4 regions of the Geodermatophilus sp. SYSU D00742 genome follow, and region 1 is predicted to be linked to each of the others. Evidence: riboswitches for the same ligand, from Rfam matches in the RefSeq annotation. Region 1 holds a riboswitch; each other region holds the start of a gene.

What was found. A riboswitch is a leader RNA that binds a small molecule or an ion and turns the genes downstream of it on or off. The one in region 1 is predicted to bind cyclic di-AMP.
Region 2: linked by a shared signal. The riboswitch ahead of ACI78V_RS20610 (C40 family peptidase) and the one ahead of ACI78V_RS05410 (M23 family metallopeptidase) in region 1 are both predicted to bind cyclic di-AMP.
Region 3: linked by a shared signal. The riboswitch ahead of ACI78V_RS14345 (hypothetical protein) and the one ahead of ACI78V_RS05410 (M23 family metallopeptidase) in region 1 are both predicted to bind cyclic di-AMP.
Region 4: linked by a shared signal. The riboswitch ahead of ACI78V_RS12275 (aggregation-promoting factor C-terminal-like domain-containing protein) and the one ahead of ACI78V_RS05410 (M23 family metallopeptidase) in region 1 are both predicted to bind cyclic di-AMP.

What each region holds. Positions count from the first base shown of each region.
Region 1 is NZ_JBJGYJ010000005.1:127,362-131,562, reverse strand. Features, by position in the region: partial or broken gene ACI78V_RS05425 (IS982 family transposase) at 19-324, shown strand; tRNA gene ACI78V_RS05420 (tRNA-Ile) at 377-450, opposite strand; gene pstS (phosphate ABC transporter substrate-binding protein PstS) at 497-1,597, opposite strand; cyclic di-AMP (ydaO/yuaA leader) riboswitch at 2,026-2,175, shown strand; gene ACI78V_RS05410 (M23 family metallopeptidase) at 2,187-3,389, shown strand; gene ACI78V_RS05405 (maleylpyruvate isomerase N-terminal domain-containing protein) at 3,521-4,201, opposite strand, start outside.
Region 2 is NZ_JBJGYJ010000041.1:14,452-18,652, reverse strand. Features, by position in the region: gene ACI78V_RS20615 (thiamine pyrophosphate-binding protein) at 1-1,005, shown strand, start outside; gene ACI78V_RS20610 (C40 family peptidase) at 1,054-2,202, opposite strand; cyclic di-AMP (ydaO/yuaA leader) riboswitch at 2,218-2,360, opposite strand; gene hppD (4-hydroxyphenylpyruvate dioxygenase) at 2,533-3,759, opposite strand; gene ACI78V_RS20600 (Lrp/AsnC family transcriptional regulator) at 3,925-4,201, shown strand, end outside.
Region 3 is NZ_JBJGYJ010000019.1:45,945-50,145, reverse strand. Features, by position in the region: gene ACI78V_RS14360 (sugar kinase) at 1-207, shown strand, start outside; gene ACI78V_RS14355 (dihydrodipicolinate synthase family protein) at 210-1,094, shown strand; gene ACI78V_RS14350 (C-terminal binding protein) at 1,109-2,062, shown strand; cyclic di-AMP (ydaO/yuaA leader) riboswitch at 2,213-2,362, shown strand; gene ACI78V_RS14345 (hypothetical protein) at 2,649-3,569, shown strand; gene ACI78V_RS14340 (ArsC/Spx/MgsR family protein) at 3,586-3,960, opposite strand.
Region 4 is NZ_JBJGYJ010000015.1:19,365-23,565, forward strand. Features, by position in the region: gene ACI78V_RS12265 (TetR/AcrR family transcriptional regulator) at 1-65, opposite strand, end outside; gene ACI78V_RS12270 (class I SAM-dependent methyltransferase) at 62-700, opposite strand; gene ACI78V_RS12275 (aggregation-promoting factor C-terminal-like domain-containing protein) at 825-1,697, opposite strand; cyclic di-AMP (ydaO/yuaA leader) riboswitch at 1,925-2,072, opposite strand; gene ACI78V_RS12280 (LLM class flavin-dependent oxidoreductase) at 2,268-3,416, shown strand; gene ACI78V_RS12285 (FMN reductase) at 3,413-4,033, shown strand; gene ACI78V_RS12290 (AmiS/UreI family transporter) at 4,061-4,201, opposite strand, start outside.

The DNA.
Region 1 (4,201 bases):
CCCTCTCACTCGGCCAGCCGACTGCGGGCTGCCCTGCCGCTGCTCAAGCGGGTGATCCGGCTGCTGGCCTCCGACATCGACCTGTGGACCGATCCGGTCTGGCTGGTCGACTCCACCCCGGTCGAGTGCGCCCGCTCCCGCCCGACCGCGCGGCGCTCGGACCTGGCCGGTACCGCCGGCTACGGCTACTGCCCGTCGCACTCGCGCTGGTTCTGGACTGCGGCTGCACCTGATCTGCACACCGGCCGGCCTGCCGATCACCTGGGCACTCGCCCCGCCACGGCACGATGACCGACAGGTGCCATGTGTGTGCTCGATGCCGACCGAGGTGCACCGGCGGCACCGTCCAGAACAAGGAACCGGTGGTGGAAATCGGTGGGGCGGGTGGGGCTCGAACCCACGACCCAGGGATTATGAGTCCCATGCTCTGACCGGCTGAGCTACCGCCCCGGTGCACCCCAGCCTGCCAGATGGCGGCCCAGGGGTGCCCTCCCTGTCAGGAGGCGCTGCGGATCGCGTCGATCGCCGTCATGGCCTGCGCGCGTAGGGCGTCGGAGACGGGGGCCGAGCCGGCGACCTCGGCGGCTGCGGCCTGCCCCTCCTCGCTCACCACGTAGCGCAGGAAGTCGGCGACGAGCTCGGCGGTCTGCTGGTCCTCGTACTCGACGCAGCCGACGTGGTAGCTGACCAGCACGATCGGGTACTGGCCCGTTCCGCTGGTCGTCCGGGACAGCTCGAGGGCGAAGTCGTACTCCCCGCGGCCCTCCAGGGTCGCGGAGCTCTCGACGACGGCTGCAGCGGCCTCCGCCGTCGGCGCGACGAACTCCCCGCCGACGCCGATCCGCACCACCCCGAGGTCGCCGACCTGCGAGAGGTCGGCGTACCCGATCGTGCCCTCGCCACCGGCCACCGCCGCCACGACGCCGGAGTTGCCCTGCGCGGCCTCTCCGCCGCCGAGCGGCCACTCGCCGTCCGGCTCGTGTGGCCAGGCCCCACCGCCGGCGGCAGCCAGGTACTCGGTGAAGTTCTCCGTCGTCCCCGACTCGTCGCTGCGGTGCACCGGCGTGATGGCCGCCGAGGGCAGCGCGACACCCGGGTTGTCCGCGGTGATCGCCGGGTCGTCCCACCGGGTGACGACGCCGGCGAACACCGCGGCCAGCGTCGTGGGGGAGAGGTCCAGCCGGTCCACGCCCGGGACGTTGTGGACGACGGCGATCGGGGCGATGTAGTTGGGCAGCTCGAAGACGCCGGCCTCCCCGCAGCGCTGCGCGGCCTGGGTCAGCTCGTCGGCGTCCAGCGGCGCGTCCGAGCCCGCGAAGTCGATGCCGCCGGCGAGGAACTGCTCCCGTCCACCCCCGGAACCCACCGGGTCGTAGTCGACGGTCACGCCCGGTTGCACGGCCGCGTACCCCGCCGTCCACCCCTGCATCGCGGCCTGCTGGCTGCTGGCACCGGCTCCGACGAGTGCGCCGGACAGGTCACCCGCGGCGCCGTCCCTGCCGCGCTCGTTGGGCGGTACGTAGTTCGCGACCACCACGACCACGCCGGCCACCGCCAGCGCGCCGACTCCGGCAGCCACCTTGCTCCGGGCAGTCACAGACGCCTCCCGCCGGGCCCGGCGCCGGCCGCCGGGTGTCCAGGACGACCCTAGGTGCCGCCCTCCGGGCGGGCGGCCTCCGGCGTGTCGCACCGGCGTGCCGGGCCAGGGTGGGCGACATCTCACAAGTGGCACCCCGCGGTGGTGTCACGGATGGACCGATGGGTATCGGCGCGCCTCCTGGGCCCGGATGGGGCGGTGTCCGCGCAGGTCAGCGCGAAGCCGCGGGCACTGCATCGCCGTTCGCGGATGGTGAGCGCTGCGGGGTCGAGTAGTGACGCCTCGTATCGGATGTCACCCCTTCGGGCAAGAAGGCGCGCGGGGTGTGTTACTCGATCGTGACCGATGGGGGTGACCCGTAGTAGCTTTCCCGACGGCCTCGCCGGGCTCCGCTCCTCGACACACGAGGGCACCGGCCGGGCCCCGCCGAACCGCCGACGCCCCTCCGGGGGCCGAGACGGACCGGGGACCCACCGTTCCACTGGGGTGAGTCCTGCCTGCGCAGGGGGCGCAGGCGGGTAGGGCGCCGTCCGGCCCGAACCCGTCAGCTAACTCGGTAGGCGGTTGCGAGGATGGGAGAACCGTCGCCTTGGCGACCCTGCACCACCTGAAGACCCTGCCTGCCCGCGTGGGCCCGGTCCACCGGTTCCTGCGTGCCCCCCGCCGGGCCGTCGTCGTCGCCGCCGTGGTCGGGGGCCTGCTCGCCGGCACCCCTGCCGCGCTCGCCGCCCCGACCGTCGCCGGGACCTCCGAACAGGAGCAGCTGGCCGCCGAGGTCGCCCGCATCGAGCAGCTGGTCACCGCCGCGGAGGAGAAGCTGCAGCGGATGACCGTGGAGGCCGAGGCCGCGGCGGACGCCGCCCTGGTGGCCCGCGCGGAGCTGGCGACCGCCCAGGCCGAGGCCGACGCGACCGCCGCCGAGCTCGCCACCGCCCAGGCCGACGTCGCCACCGCCGAGGAGGACATCGCCACGCTCGGCCGCGAGGCGTACATGGGTGCCGAGAACCGCTACGGCGACATCGAGCTCATCCTCGACGCCCAGAGCCCCACCGAGCTCCTGCAGCAGGCCGCGACGATGGACGTCCTCGGCGAGCAGCGCGCCGCCCGGCTGACCGAGTTCCTGGCCGTCGAGCAGCGGGTCGAGGAGGCCGACCGGGCCGCCCGCGCCGCGGTCGCCCGGCTCGACGAGGCGGCCCGCGTCGCCACCGAGGCCGAGGCCGCCGCCAACACCCACCTCGCCCAGGCGCAGGCGGAGTACGACGCCGTCGCCGCCGAGAAGGCCGCGCTCGACGAGCAGCACCGCGCCGCCGGTGAGCGGCTGCTGGCCTCGCAGGGAGCCGCTGACCCGGCCGCCGCCTTCACCGCCCGCCTCGACGCCCGTGCGCAGGGCACCACCGGCATGCCGACCGCCGGCCGGCTCACCTCCTGCTACGGCGCGCGCTGGGGCACCATGCACCAGGGCGTCGACATCGCCGCCCCCATCGGCACCCCGATCCACGTGCCCGAGGGCGGCGTGGTCCTGCAGGCCGGCCCCGCGAGCGGCTTCGGTCTGGCCGTGTACGTGCAGCACGCCGACGGCCAGATCACCCTCTACGGTCACGTGAACCAGTTCTTCGTCAGCGCCGGCCAGGTGGTCGCCGCCGGCCAGCAGATCGCCGAGGTCGGCAACCGCGGCCAGTCCACCGGGCCGCACCTGCACTTCGAGGTGCACCAGGGCGGCCTGTACGCCAACCGGGTCAACCCCATGCCGTGGCTCGCCCAGCACGGCATCAGCCTGGGTGGCGGCTGCTGAGCTCCAGCGGCTCGTCGTGCGGCCCGCGGCCACCGGGATGCCCCGGTGGCCGCGGGCCGTCGCACGTCCGGGGGACGGAGGGCCGTCGCGCGGTCGGCTGCGGCGGCGGTCGCGATCGGTGCCGGCCGTGGTCAGCGGCGGCCGCGGAGCCGGCCGACCAGCCCGCCCACACCGCCGAGCGTCTGCGCGGCCAGGTGCAGGATCGGCCCGCCGGGGATGCCGGGCGCGGCCTGGACGACCGGCGCCAGCGCCAGCAACCCGCCCAGCTCGTGCACCCGCAACCGTCGCCGGGCCAGTGCCGCCACCGGGTTGACCCGCCCGGACGCCGCCTCGAGCAGCACGTCCGCCGGGGCCTCGACGGCCGTGCCCCGGGGTGCCCCCGGCCCCACCCGCCGCACCGTCCAGCCGGCGGCGTCCGCGGCGAACGTCCAACCACCCTCCGGCGTCGCCAGCGTGGCGCCCCCGGTGATGCCGGCGGACGCGGCGAGCGCGCCGGTCACGTCCGCCAGGGCCGCGAGGCCCGCCTGCAGGACCGGGCCGGGTACCGGCGGGGCGCCGCCGTCGGCGAGGTCCAGGTCGTGCACCGCGAGCTCGTAGGCCTGGCCCAGCACCACGCTGAGGAGGGGCAGGGTGCCCACGACCGCGACCGCCGGCGCGGTGTCCAGCTCCAGCGGCTCGTCGGCCAGGTAGCGGGCGGTGGCGTCCCGGTTGCGTCGCACGGCGGCCAGCACCTCCGCGCGCGTCGCGTCCCGGTGGGCGGCGGTGACCCGCGCGTTGGTCGCGTCGACGTCCGGTGGGGTCCCGGCGCCACC
Region 2 (4,201 bases), on a different contig from region 1:
GCGCTGGCGGCGCTGGCCGAGCGCTGCGGCGCCCTGCTGGCCACCTCGGCGGTGGCCAAGGGCCTGTTCGCCGGGGACCCCTGGTCGCTGGACGTCTCCGGCGGTTTCGCCTCACCGCTGGCCGCGGAGCTGATCACCGGCGCCGACCTCGTGGTCGGCTGGGGGTGTGCGCTGAACATGTGGACGATGCGGCACGGCCGGCTCATCGGCCGCCACGCCGTCGTCGTCCAGGTCGACGACGACCCGACGGCTCTGGGCGTCCACCGCGACCTCACCTTCGGCGTGGTCGGCGACGTCCGGCGGACGGCGGAGGCGGCGGCCGCCCTGCTCGGGGACGGGACCGCCGTCGGCTACCGGACCGCGGACGTGCGCCGGTCGATCGCCGAGCGGGTGCGGTGGCGGGACGTGCCGTTCACCCCGCTCGGCGGCGCCGGCCGCATCGACCCCCGCACGCTGACCATCGCGCTCGACGACCTGCTGCCGGCCGAGCGGGTCGTCGCCGTCGACTCGGGGAACTTCATGGGCTACCCGAGCATGTTCCTCGACGTCCCCGACGAGGACGGCTTCTGCTTCACCCAGGCCTTCCAGTCCGTGGGGCTGGGGCTGGCCTCGGCGATCGGGGCCGCCGTGGCGCGGCCGGACCGGCTGCCGGTGGCCGCGCTGGGCGACGGCGGCGCGCTCATGGGGGCGTCGGAGCTGGAGACGGTGGTCCGGCTGGGCCTGCCGATGGTCGTCGTGGTCTACGACGACGCCGCCTACGGCGCCGAGGTGCACCACTTCGGGCCGGAGGGGGCGCCGCTGGACACCGTGCGGTTCCCCGACACCGACCTGGCCGCGATCGCCCGCGGCCACGGCTTCGTGGGGGTCACCGTGCGGGGTGCGGAGGACCTCGCCGCGGTCGCCGAGTGGGTGGCCGGCCCGCGGACGGCGCCGCTGTTCATCGACGCGAAGGTGGCCGCGGACGAGCCGTCGTGGTGGCTCGAGGAGGCCTTCCGCGGCCACTGACGCACAGCCCCGTGGGGCGGGGACGGCCGTCTCCGCCCCACGGGCGGGTCAGCCGGCGATGCGGCGGGCGCTGTTGTAGCCGCCCATCGAGTCGATCGACGCGACCTTCACCGGCTGGCCGTAGGTGGAGGCGTGCACCATCTGCCCGTTGCCGACGTAGATGCCGACGTGGCTGACCGGGCTGTAGAAGAACACCAGGTCACCGGGCTGCAGCGCCGACCGGGAGACCGGGGTGCCCATCGCCGACTGCATCCGGCTGGAGTGCGGGAGGCTGATGCCCGCCGCGGCGTAGGCGTACTGCACCAGCCCCGAGCAGTCGAAGGAGTTCGGCCCCGCCGCGGCCCAGACGTAGGGGTCGCCGCGCTGGGCCAGCGCCATGTCGACGGCGGTCCGGGCGGCCGCGCTGCCGCCGGCGCCGGTCGGCGCCGGGGCCGGCGCGGGAGCGGCGGCCGACCGCGCGCCGGCCCCGGCCGCCGGGGCCGGTGGCGCGGCGGGCGCCGGTGCCGGCGCTGCCTCAGCGGCGGCCGCGGCCGCAGCGGCAGCAGCGGCCGCCTCCTCGGCCGCCCGGCGCTCGGCGGCCTCCCGCGCCGCGCGCTCCTCCTCGGCGACCAGCCGGTCGTACTCGGCCTGGAACTGCGCGACCTGCCGGTCCAGGTCGGCCTGCCGCGCCGCCACCTGGTCGACCAGGGCCTGCGCGTCGGCGGCCGCCTGCTCGGCGGCGGTGCGGGCCGCCTCGGCGTCACCGGCGGCCTGCGTGGCCCCGCCCAGGACGCCGTTGTTGTGGTCGGCGATGGTCTGCAGCGTGCCGACGCGGTCGAGCACCTCGTCGGGGGAGTCGCTGGTGAGCACGGCCGACAGCGTGCCGAGCCGGTCCCCGGTGAAGGCGCCGCGGGCCACCGCGCGCACCCGCTCGCGGGCGGTACCGAGCGCGGCCTCCGCGGCGGCCAGCTCCTCGCCGGCCGCGGTCGCGGCGTCCTGGCTGGCCCGCAGGCGCTCGCGCGCCTCGTTGAACTGCTCGGTGACGACCTCCAGGTCGTGGGCCCTCGCCGCGACGAGTGCGGCGGCCTCCTGCGAGGTGGCCGGGTCCTCGGGGGAGGCGGAGGCGGCGGGGAGGCTGGTGAGCGTCAGCCCGCCGGCGGCGACCAGGCCGACCAGGATGCGGGGCAGCGCGCGGGCAGGGGCGTGCGACGTCGCCATGGTGGGCGGGTCTGTCCTCTCTTCCACAGCCGCCTACCGAGTTAGCTGACGGGTTCGGGAGGGAAGTCGCCCGGCGTCCGGCGGCCCGGGCGGGCCGCGGACGCTTCACCCCAGTACTGCGGTGGGTCCCCGGTCCCTGGTGCCGGCGGAACGGGCCGGCGCAGGGTTCGGCGGCGTCCGGCCGGTGTCACCAGGGGGTGACGGAACGGCCCGTCCGGACGCCGTCACGCTAGGTCGGCGCCCCGAGACCGACAAACCGGACGAGGGGGACGCGCGGACACCCCGGGCGGTGCTCACCCGGGGTGACGACACCGCCCGGCATGAGCTGCCTCAGAGGTTGCCGCGGCGTTCCTGCTCGCGCTCGATCGCCTCGAACAACGCCTTGAAGTTCCCCTTGCCGAAGCCGAGGGACCCGTGCCGCTCGATGAGCTCGAAGAACACCGTGGGACGGTCGCCGGTGGGCCGGGTGAAGATCTGCAGGAGGTAGCCGTCCTCGTCGCGGTCGACCAGGATGCCGCGCCGCTGCAGCTCCTCCACCGGCACGCGGACGGTGCCGATGCGGGCGCGCAGGGCGGGGTCCTCGTAGTAGGAGTCCGGCGTCGGGAGGAACTCCACGCCCTCGGCGACCATCGCGTCGACGCTGGCGAGGATGTCGCCGGTGGCCAGGGCGACGTGCTGGACGCCCGGTCCGCCGTAGAACTCGAGGTACTCGTCGATCTGGGAACGCTTCCGCCCGGCCGCCGGCTCGTTGAGCGGGAACTTCACCCGGTGGTTGCCGTTGGCGACGACCTTGCTCATCAGCGCCGAGTAGTCGGTGGCGATGTCCTCGCCGATGAACTCGGCCATGTTCGTGAAGCCCATGACCCGGCGGTAGAAGTCCACCCAGTGGTCCATCGCGCCCAGCTCGACGTTGCCGACGACGTGGTCGACGGCCTGGAACAGCCGCCGGGGTGCACCGGGTCGCCGCTGGTAGGTCGACGTCCGCGCGACGTAGCCGGGCAGGTAGGGGCCGGAGTAGCGGGAGCGGTCGACGAGGGTGTGCCGGGTGTCGCCGTAGGTGGCGACGGCGGCCAGCCGGACGGTGCCGTGCTCGTCGCCCACGTCGTGCGGCGGCTCGAGGACGGTCGCTCCCTGCGCGGCGGCGTGCGCGACGCACCGGTCGACGTCGGGGACGGCGAGGGCGATGTCGACGATGCCGTCCCCGTGCCGGCGGTGGTGGTCGGCCAGCGGGCTGGCCGGTGAGTAGGCGCCCGTGACCACGAACCGGGCGGCGCCGGAGCGGAGCACGTAGCCGCGGGAGTCCCGGTTGCCCGTCTCCGGCCCGGAGTAGGCGACCAGCTCCATCCCGAACGCGGACTGGAGGAAGTGGGCGGTCTGGGTGGCGTTGCCGGCGACCCAGACCAGGGCGTCCCAGCCGCTGACCGGGAACGGGTCGGTGGTCGGGTCGTGCTCGACCAGGCCGACGAGCTGCCGGAGCTGGTCGGCGCTCAGCTCGGCCAGGCGCTCGTCGTCGGTGAGGACCTGCTCCAGGGTCCCCCGGGGCTGCGTGTCGGTCATGACGCCCTCCCGTGTGGTCCGTTCTCCTCCGATGGTGCGTCCAGCCCACCTCCGCGCGCCCGTGGTGGGCAAGATGGCTCGACCGAGCTGGCCGATCGGGGCAGCCGAGGTGCGCACAGCGGTCCCGAGCTGGTCAGATCGACCAGTCCGGCCGGAGGAGGAGCGGTGGCCCAGCAGCTCGACGCGCTCGACCTGGCGGTGCTCACCGCCCTGACCGAACAGCCGCGGGCCGGCGTGCTCGAGCTCTCCCGTCGGCTCGGGGTCGCCCGGGCCACGGTCCAGGCCCGGTTGCGACGCCTGGAGGAGACCGGCGTGGTCACCGGCTACGGCCCCGACGTCGACCTGGCCGCGGCCGGCTTCGGCGTCCAGGCGTTCGTCACCCTGGAGATCGCCCAGGGCGCGCTGGAGGAGGTCGCCGCCGACCTGCGGGCCGTCCCCGGCG
Region 3 (4,201 bases), on a different contig from region 1:
CGCCAGGTCGACCCCATCGGCGCGGGCGACGCCTTCGCCGCCGGCTACCTCGCCGCGACGCTGTGGGGCCTGGACCCGGCGGGCCGGCTGCGCACCGCCAACGCCATGGGCGCCTTCTGCGTGCAGAACCTGGGCGACTACGAGGGCCTGCCCAGCCGCCGCGAGCTCACCGCGTTCCTGGACCGGACCGTCGACCTCGGGAGATGACGATGCAGCCGGACGACCCCGCCGGCGTCCTCGAGGGTGTCTACGTCGCCGCCGTGACGCCCTTCCGCGACGACGAGCGCTTCACCATCGACGTCGACTCCTACCTCGCCCACGTGCAGTGGCTCGCCGGGCACGGGGTCACCGGCGTCATCCCGTTCGGCACGAACGGGGAGGGACCCTCGGTGTCCCCGCGGGAGAAGCGGGCGGTCCTCGCGGCCCTGCTGCCGGCGGCGGGCCCGCTGCACGTCGTCCCGACGGTCGCCGAGGGGAACCTGCCGGACACCCTCGACCTGCTCGCCGAGCTGCAGGACCTGCCGGTCCGCGCGGTGATGGTGCTGCCGCCCTACTACTTCCGGCCGGTGGCGGCCGAGGGCCTGCGGGTGTTCTACGAGCGCGTGCTGGCCGCCACCCGCCACCCGGTCGTCGCCTACCACATCCCCAAGTACGCGGTGCCCGTCCCGGCCGAGCTGGTGGCCGCCCTGCCGGTGTGGGGGGTGAAGGACTCCGGCGGCGAGCCCGGCTACGCCGAGGCCGTGCACGCGGCGGGCAAGGGCGTGCTCGTCGGCACCGAGGACGACCTGCCGGCCCGCCTGCTCAGCGCCACCGGCTCGATCTCCGCCCTGGCCAACATCGTCCCCGAGCAGGTCGTCGCGCTCTACGGGCACGTCCGCGGCGGCCGGCCGGCGGAGGCGGCCTCGTTGTCGGCCCACCTCCAGCAGGTCCGGGCGATGACCAAGCAGTACGCCGGTCCCGGGGTGCTCAAGCGGGTCGCCGAGGCGCGCCACGGGCACCGGATGGGGACCGTGCGCCCGCCGCTGGTCCCCGTCCCGCCGTCGTTCGACGCCGTGGCCGCCGCCGAGCGCGCCGTGGCGGTCCCCGTCGGCTGAAGGAGGCTCCTCCGGTGCGGGTGCTCGTCACCGACGCGGACTACGGGGTGCTCGACATCGAGGCCGAGGTCCTCGGCGCCGCCGGGCACGAGCTGCTCACCGCGCAGTGCCGGACGCCGGCCGACGTCGTCGCGGCCGCCGGGGACGTCGACGCCGTCCTCGTGCAGTACGCGCCGATCACCGCCGAGGTCCTGGCGGCGTTGCCGCGGCTGCGGCTGGTGAGCCGCTACGGCGTCGGGGTCGACGTGGTGGACCTCGACGCCGCCCGCAGCCGGGGCGTGTGGGTGTGCAACGTGCCCGACTACGGCACCGCCGAGGTCGCGCTGCACGCGGTGGCGATGCTGCTCGCGCTGCTGCGCAACCTCCCCGAGCACGACCGGCAGGTGCGCGCCGGGAACTGGGACCACCGGGCCGGCGGGGTCCTCCCGCGCCCCGGCGCGCTGACCCTCGGCGTCGTCGGTCTCGGCCGCATCGGGCGGACGACGATGGAGCGGGCGGCGCCGTGGTTCGGGGGCTGCGTGGGCTACGACCCGCACCTCCCGGACGACGCGTGGCCGCCCGGCGTCGAGCGGGTCGGGCCGGAGGAGCTCTTCGCCCGCAGCAACGCGGTGACGCTGCACCTGCCCCTGACCCCGGAGACACGGGGCCTCGTGGGGGAGGACCTGCTGGCCCGGCTGCCGCCCGCGTCCTACCTGGTCAACACCGCCCGCGGAGGTCTCGTGGACCTCGACGCCGTCCTCCGGGCGCTGGAGGACGGGCGACTGGCCGGGACCGCCCTCGACGTCCTGCCGGAGGAGCCACCGCCGGCCGGTCATCCGCTGCTCGGCCACCCGCGCGCCCTGCTGACACCGCACGTCGCCTGGTACTCGGCGCAGGCGGAGGTGGAGCTGCGGCGCAAGGCGGCGGAGAACGTCGTCACGTGGGCGCGGACCGGCCGGCCGGCCTACGCCGTCGTCGAGGGACGCTGACGCGCCGGCGCCCTACACGTCCCGGCCGTCGACCGGGCGCTCCGCGACGTGCATCACCCGACGAACCGACGGCTCACGATTGTCACAACTGCATAACGGCGGTTACGGTGGGTGAGTCCGGTCGATCGTCACGCCCCGCCCGGGGCACCCGAACGGACGCCGCCGAGTCGCCCTCCGGGGCGAGCCGGGGACCCATCGCAGTACTGGGGTGAATCCACTCCCGGGCCCACGTCCGGAGAGGTAGGGCTGCTTCCCGCCCGAACCCGTCAGCTAACTCGGTAGGCGGCCATCGGAAGAACGGAGAGCGGCCGGATGGCGCGCCCCTGCCCTGCAGCACGACCCTGCCCGACCCGGTACCGCCGGAACAGGGTGCGCCCGCGCAGCTGACCGCGCGCGACCGTCACTGACGCACGCCTCCCCGCGGGTCCACCCCCGAGCACCCTCGCTCGACCGGCCGACCGCCGCTTCCCCGGTGACCCGCCCCGGCCTGCTGACGACCGCAGCCCTCACCGCCCGCTCACCCCTCGCAGCCCGCCGCGCCCCCGCGCGTGCCGCTGCGCCCGCACACCTCGGAGCACACCGCCCCATGGACCCCCGCACCACCACGTCCGGCCGCCGCGGCTCGTCGACCCGCTCGCACCGCCGTCCGCCGTCGGCCGTCCGCCGTCCCGGCCTGTACCTGGGCGCGGCCACCGCCGGCGCCCTCGTGGTCAGCGTCCTGTTCGGCGCGGACCCGGCCGCGCAGGCCGAGGCCGGCCGGTCGGAGTCGGTCAGCGTCGCCCAGCAGCTGGGCCTGACCGCCGACTCCGTCCCCCCGGCCGAGGCGACGCCGGACCTCCAGCCGCTCGAGCAGCTGACCGCCAGCCGCAGCACCCGCGAGGCCGAGCAGACCGCCGCGCAGCAGGTCCAGGCCGCCGCCGACCAGGCCGAGCTCGACCGCCGGAGAGCCGAGGCGGAGGCCGCCGCCCGCGCCGCCGCCGAGGCCGCGGCCGCCGAGGCCGCGCGCGCCGCCGAGGCCGCGCGGGCCGCCGAGGCGGCTGCGGCTGCGCAGTCCGCCGAGGCCGCGAGGGCCGCCGCGGCCGCGCCGCCGCGCTCCGCGGGGTCCGCGCCCACCGCCGCCGCCGCGTCGGGCAGCGTCGCGGCGACCACGGTCGCCCGCATCACCAACACCGCAGGGGCCACCAGGCCCGCCGCGCAGGCGGCCGCCAACGCGGTGGTCAGCAACGTGCCCGGCGCCGCCGGGATCACCATCGGCGGCACCCGGCCCAGCGCGGCGGACCCCGGCGGCCACCCGTCCGGCCTGGCGCTGGACTACATGACCAGCTCCTCGCTGGGCGATGCGATCGCCGCCTACCACATCGCCCACTGGAACGAGCTCGGCGTCGAGTACGTCATCTGGAAGCAGCGGATGCTCAGCTCACCCAACGGCTCCTGGAAGCCGATGGCCGACCGCGGCAGCCCGACCGCCAACCACTTCGACCACGTGCACGTGAACTACCGGGGCTGAGCCCGGAGCACGTCGGTCACGGCTGCCCGGCCGCGTGGCGGGCGGCCGTGACCACCTCGGTCAGCGTCTGGTCGTCGCGAGCGACCCAGGCGCGGCCGTCGTCGGTCAGCACGATGGGGCGCTGGATCAGCCGCGGGTGCTCCACCAGCAGGCGGATCCAGGCGTCGGCGTCCCGGGGCATGTCCCGGAGCCCGAGCTCGCGGGCGAGCGGCTCGGACATCCGGGCCACGTCCCACGGCTGCAGCGCGAGCGCGGTGAGTGCGGCGCGCAGTTCCGCCTCGCTCGGCGGGTCGTCGAGGTAGCGGCGCAGCGTGTACTCGACCCCGGCCTCCTCGAGTCGGTCGCGCGCGGTGCGGCACTTGGAACAGGACGGGTTGAACCAGACCTCCACGTACCGACCCTAGGGTGCGCCCGGGGGCCGTCGACGTCGTCCACGGCGAGCGGCATCGCGGGGCCGACCCCGGCGCCGTGGGGCACGGCCGGGCAGACGTCCTAGACATCTGTTGCGGTGGCGGGGCGCCGCCTGCATGCTGGTCGGCGGGCGGGGCCCTGGGGCGTCCCTCGGGTGCGCCCCGCCCGCCAGCGTGCGAAGCGCGTTTGCCGTGTCCGGTCCCGGGGCACCCAGCGCGCGA
Region 4 (4,201 bases), on a different contig from region 1:
CGGTCGTCCCCGGAGGGCCGGCGCGCCCGGCGGCCACGGTCACGCGCCGGCGCCGGGCCGGTCACGGCAGCCGCCAGACCGTCGTCCGCCGCAGCCCCGGACCCTCGGTCTCGGTGATCTCGTAGACCGCGGCGGCAGCCAGCCGCTCGTGCGGCAGGTACGGCCGGCCCGGGTCACCGACGTACACCTCGACCCCACCGGCGGCGGCGCGGTCGAGGAACGGCAGCACCCGCTCGGTCATCTCGCGGTCGTAGCAGACGTCCCCGGCCAGGACGACGTCGATGCCGGAGAGCTCCCGGCCCAGGACGTCGCCGGTCACGCTCACCGCGTCGATGCCGTTGAGGACCGCGTTGACGCCGATCGCGGTGCGGCTGAACGGGTCGACGTCGCTGGCCAGCACCCAGCGGGCGCCGGCCAGCCGGGCGGCCAGGGCCACCAGGCCGCTGCCGGAGCCGAGGTCGAGCACCGCGCGCCCCGCGACGACCTCGGGCCGGTCCAGGACGAAGCGCGCCAGCGCCTGCCCACCCGGCCAGGCCGCGGCCCAGAAGGGCGGCGCCTCGCCGGCGCCGCCGTCCTCGGTCTCCATCGCCTCCCAGAGGGCGACCACGTCATCGGCCACGTGCAGCCGGACCTCCGGGACCGACGACGGACGCCGGACCCGGGTGTGGGCGCGGACGAAGCCGGAGGGGACGACCCTCACCACCCACCTCCCCCATCGCCTCCGGCACCGTACCCAGGGGCGACCCGGACCCGGAGACGGCTCGAGGGGCCGTCCGTCAGGACGACCCCTCGAGCCGGGCACCCGGATCGGCCCCGGGCGGGGATCAGTACCAGTTGTGGGCCTGCGAGTGCGCCCACGCGCCACAGGGGCTGCCGTACCGGTTCTCGATGTAGATCAGCCCGGCGTCGATCTGGCGGTAGCCGTCGGAGGTCTTGGCGATCCCGGTGCCGGCCCAGGTGGAGTTCAGGAACTGCGGGATGCCGTAGGCGGTGCTGGTGGGGTTCTGCGCGTTGGGGTTCCAGCCGCTCTCCTTGCCCCACAGGTTCTCCAGGCAGCTGAACTGCTGGGCGCTGCCGACCTTGGACATCGCGTACTCCTTGAAGGAGCCGCGGGGAGCGGCGGACCCGCCGCTGCTCGGCGCCGGCGCGGACGCAGGCGCGGGGGCCGCGGCCGCCCGCTCGGCGGCGGCGCGCTCGGCGGCCTCGCGCTCGGCGGCCTCCCGGGCGGCCTGCTCGGCGGCGGCGGCCTCCGCGGCGGCGCGCTCGGCCGCCGCCCGCTCGGCGGCCTGGCGGTCCAGCTCGGCCTGGTCGGCCGCGGCCTGCGCCTGGGCGGCGCTGACCTGGGCGGCCTCCCGCTCGCTGCGCGAGGCGGCGAGCTCCTGCAGCGGGGCGAGGTCGGCGGCGCCCGGGGTGGCCGCGGGGGCGGCGCCGGCCGGGGCGTCGGCGGCGATGCCGAGCTGCTCGGCCACGCTCACCGACACGCTCCGGGTCGCGGTCTCGGCCTCGGCGTCGGGCTGGCCGGTGGCCAGGACGTTGACGACGATGGCGCCGGCGGCGGCAGCGGCCAGGAAGAACGCCGGGCGGCGCCCCTGGGCCGGCAGCCGCAGGCGGCGACGGGACGGATCGGTGGTGGGGGCGGCGTCGGCGGCCGGGGTGGCGGCGTCGACGGCGGGGAACTGCTGGGTGCGGTCGGTCATCGAGGAGGGTGCTCCGGGGCGCGAGGGCGCACGCGGGCCGGCCGCTCCGGTGCGGAGGGCAGCCCGGGACGCGGCGGTCTTCGGGAGGGGTGCCGGCGGCGGTCAGGGACGCGCGCGGCCGGTCAACGGCGAGGTGGGACCAGCAGGCCGAGGAAGGGGCGCGAGGTGCGCGTGGCCGGGTGTCCCTGCGAGCCGGGTGGGCCCGTGGGAGGCATGCGGATGCTCTCCGTTCCTTCCAAGGCCGCCTACCGAGTTAGCTGACGGGTTCGGGCGGGAAGGTGCCCTACCTGCTCGGGAGCAGGATTCACCCCGGTACTACGGTGGGTCCCCGGCTCACGCCCGCGGTGCGCGGACACGACTCGGCGGCGCCCGGTCAGGCTCCCCGGCTGGGGACCAGACGACCGACCGGACCCCTCCACCGTAGGCGCCGTTACCGTCCTGTGACAATCCCAGCCGCCCCACCGGTTGCGTGACCCTCGTCGCGGCGGGGTGCCGGCAGCACCGGAATACGGCGGGGCCGGCAGTGTTGCACGCAGCAGTAGTTGCGCTCTCAACCACTTGGAGCACGAGATGCAGTTCGGGATCTTCTCGGTCAGCGACATCACGACCGACCCCACGACCGGCCGCACGCCCAGCGAGGCGGAGCGGATCCAGGCGGTCGTCACCATCGCGCAGAAGGCCGAGGAGGTCGGGCTCGACGTCTTCGCCCTGGGCGAGCACCACAACCCGCCGTTCTTCTCGTCCTCCCCCACCACCACGCTGGCCTACATCGCCGCCCGGACGCGCACGCTGCAGCTGTCGACGGCGACCACGCTGATCACCACCAACGACCCGGTGAAGATCGCCGAGGACTACGCGATGCTGCAGCACCTGGCCGGCGGCCGGGTGGACCTGATGATGGGCCGCGGCAACACCGGCCCGGTCTACCCGTGGTTCGGCAAGGACATCCGCGACGGCATCCCGCTGGCCGTGGAGAACTACGCGCTGCTGCGCCAGCTGTGGGACACCGACGTCGTCACCTGGTCGGGGCAGTACCGCACCCCGCTGCAGGGCTTCACCTCCACCCCGCGCCCGCTGGACGGGGTGCCGCCGTTCGTGTGGCACGGCTCCATCCGCTCGCCGCAGATCGCCGAGCAGGCCGCCTACTACGGCGACGGCTTCTTCCACAACCACATCTTCTGGCCGCCGCAGCACACCCAGCGGATGGTCGAGTTCTACCGGCAGCGCTACGAGCACCACGGCCACGGGGCCGCCGACCAGGCGATCGTCGGCCTGGGCGGGCAGGTGTTCATGCGGCGCAACAGCCAGGACGCGATCGCCGAGTTCCGTCCGTACTTCGACAACGCGCCGGTCTACGGCCACGGCCCCTCGCTGGAGGACTTCTCCCGCGAGACGCCGCTGACCGTCGGCAGCCCGCAGCAGGTCATCGAGCGCACGCTGGGCTTCCGCGACTACGTCGGGGACTACCAGCGGCAGCTGTTCCTCATCGACCACGCCGGCCTGCCGCTGAAGACCGTGCTCGAGCAGCTGGACATCCTCGGCGAGGAGGTCGTGCCCGTGCTGCGCCGGGAGTTCGCCGCCCTGAAGCCGGCGCACGTGCCCGACGCCCCGACCCACGCCGCCCGGGTCGCCGCCCGCGGCGGGGCGCAGGACCCGACCGTGCACGCCGCCGGCGACGACGTCACCGGGCGCACCGCCGAGGAGGTGCCGGCCCGATGACCACCCGCACCCTCGCCGTCGTCAGCGCCGGGCTGGGCACGCCGTCGTCCACCCGGCTGCTGGCCGACCGGCTCACCACCGCCACCGTCGACGCCCTGCGGACGCGGGGCGACGACGCCACGGTCGAGGTCGTGGAGCTGCGCACGCACGCCCGCCACCTCGCCGACGACCTGGTGACCGGGTTCGCGAACGAGTCGCTGCAGACGGCGATCGACACCGTCGTCGGCGCCGACGGGCTGATCGCCGTCACCCCGGTGTTCTCCGGCTCCTACAGCGGCCTGTTCAAGACCTTCTTCGACGTCCTGGACAGGGAGTCGCTGACCGGCAAGCCCGTGCTGCTCGGCGCCACCGCCGGCACCGCGCGGCACTCGCTGGTCATCGAGCACGCGATGCGGCCGCTGTTCGCCTACCTGCGCGCCATCGCCGTCCCCACCGGGGTGTTCGCCGCCCCCGAGGACTGGGCCGGCGACGGAGGCGTCGACCGGGCGCTGGCCGTCCGCGTCGAGCGCGCCGCCGGCGAGCTGGCCGACCTGGTCGCCGGCCGGCCCGCCTCGGCCCGCCCGGCGGACCCGTTCACCGACTTCACGCCGTTCGACGAGCTGCTCCGCGGCACCTGACCGCCCGGCCGCGGTGCCCGCGACCGGTCAGGTGGTGCCGTGGGTGTCCGTGCGCCGTGCGCCGCCGCGCTCGGTGGTCTGCCGCGCCACCGGCACGCCCTCCGGCGCGGCCGGTGCCCCCGTCGGGACCGGTGCGGCCGGCGGCACGGCCGGCTCCGGCCGGCTGCG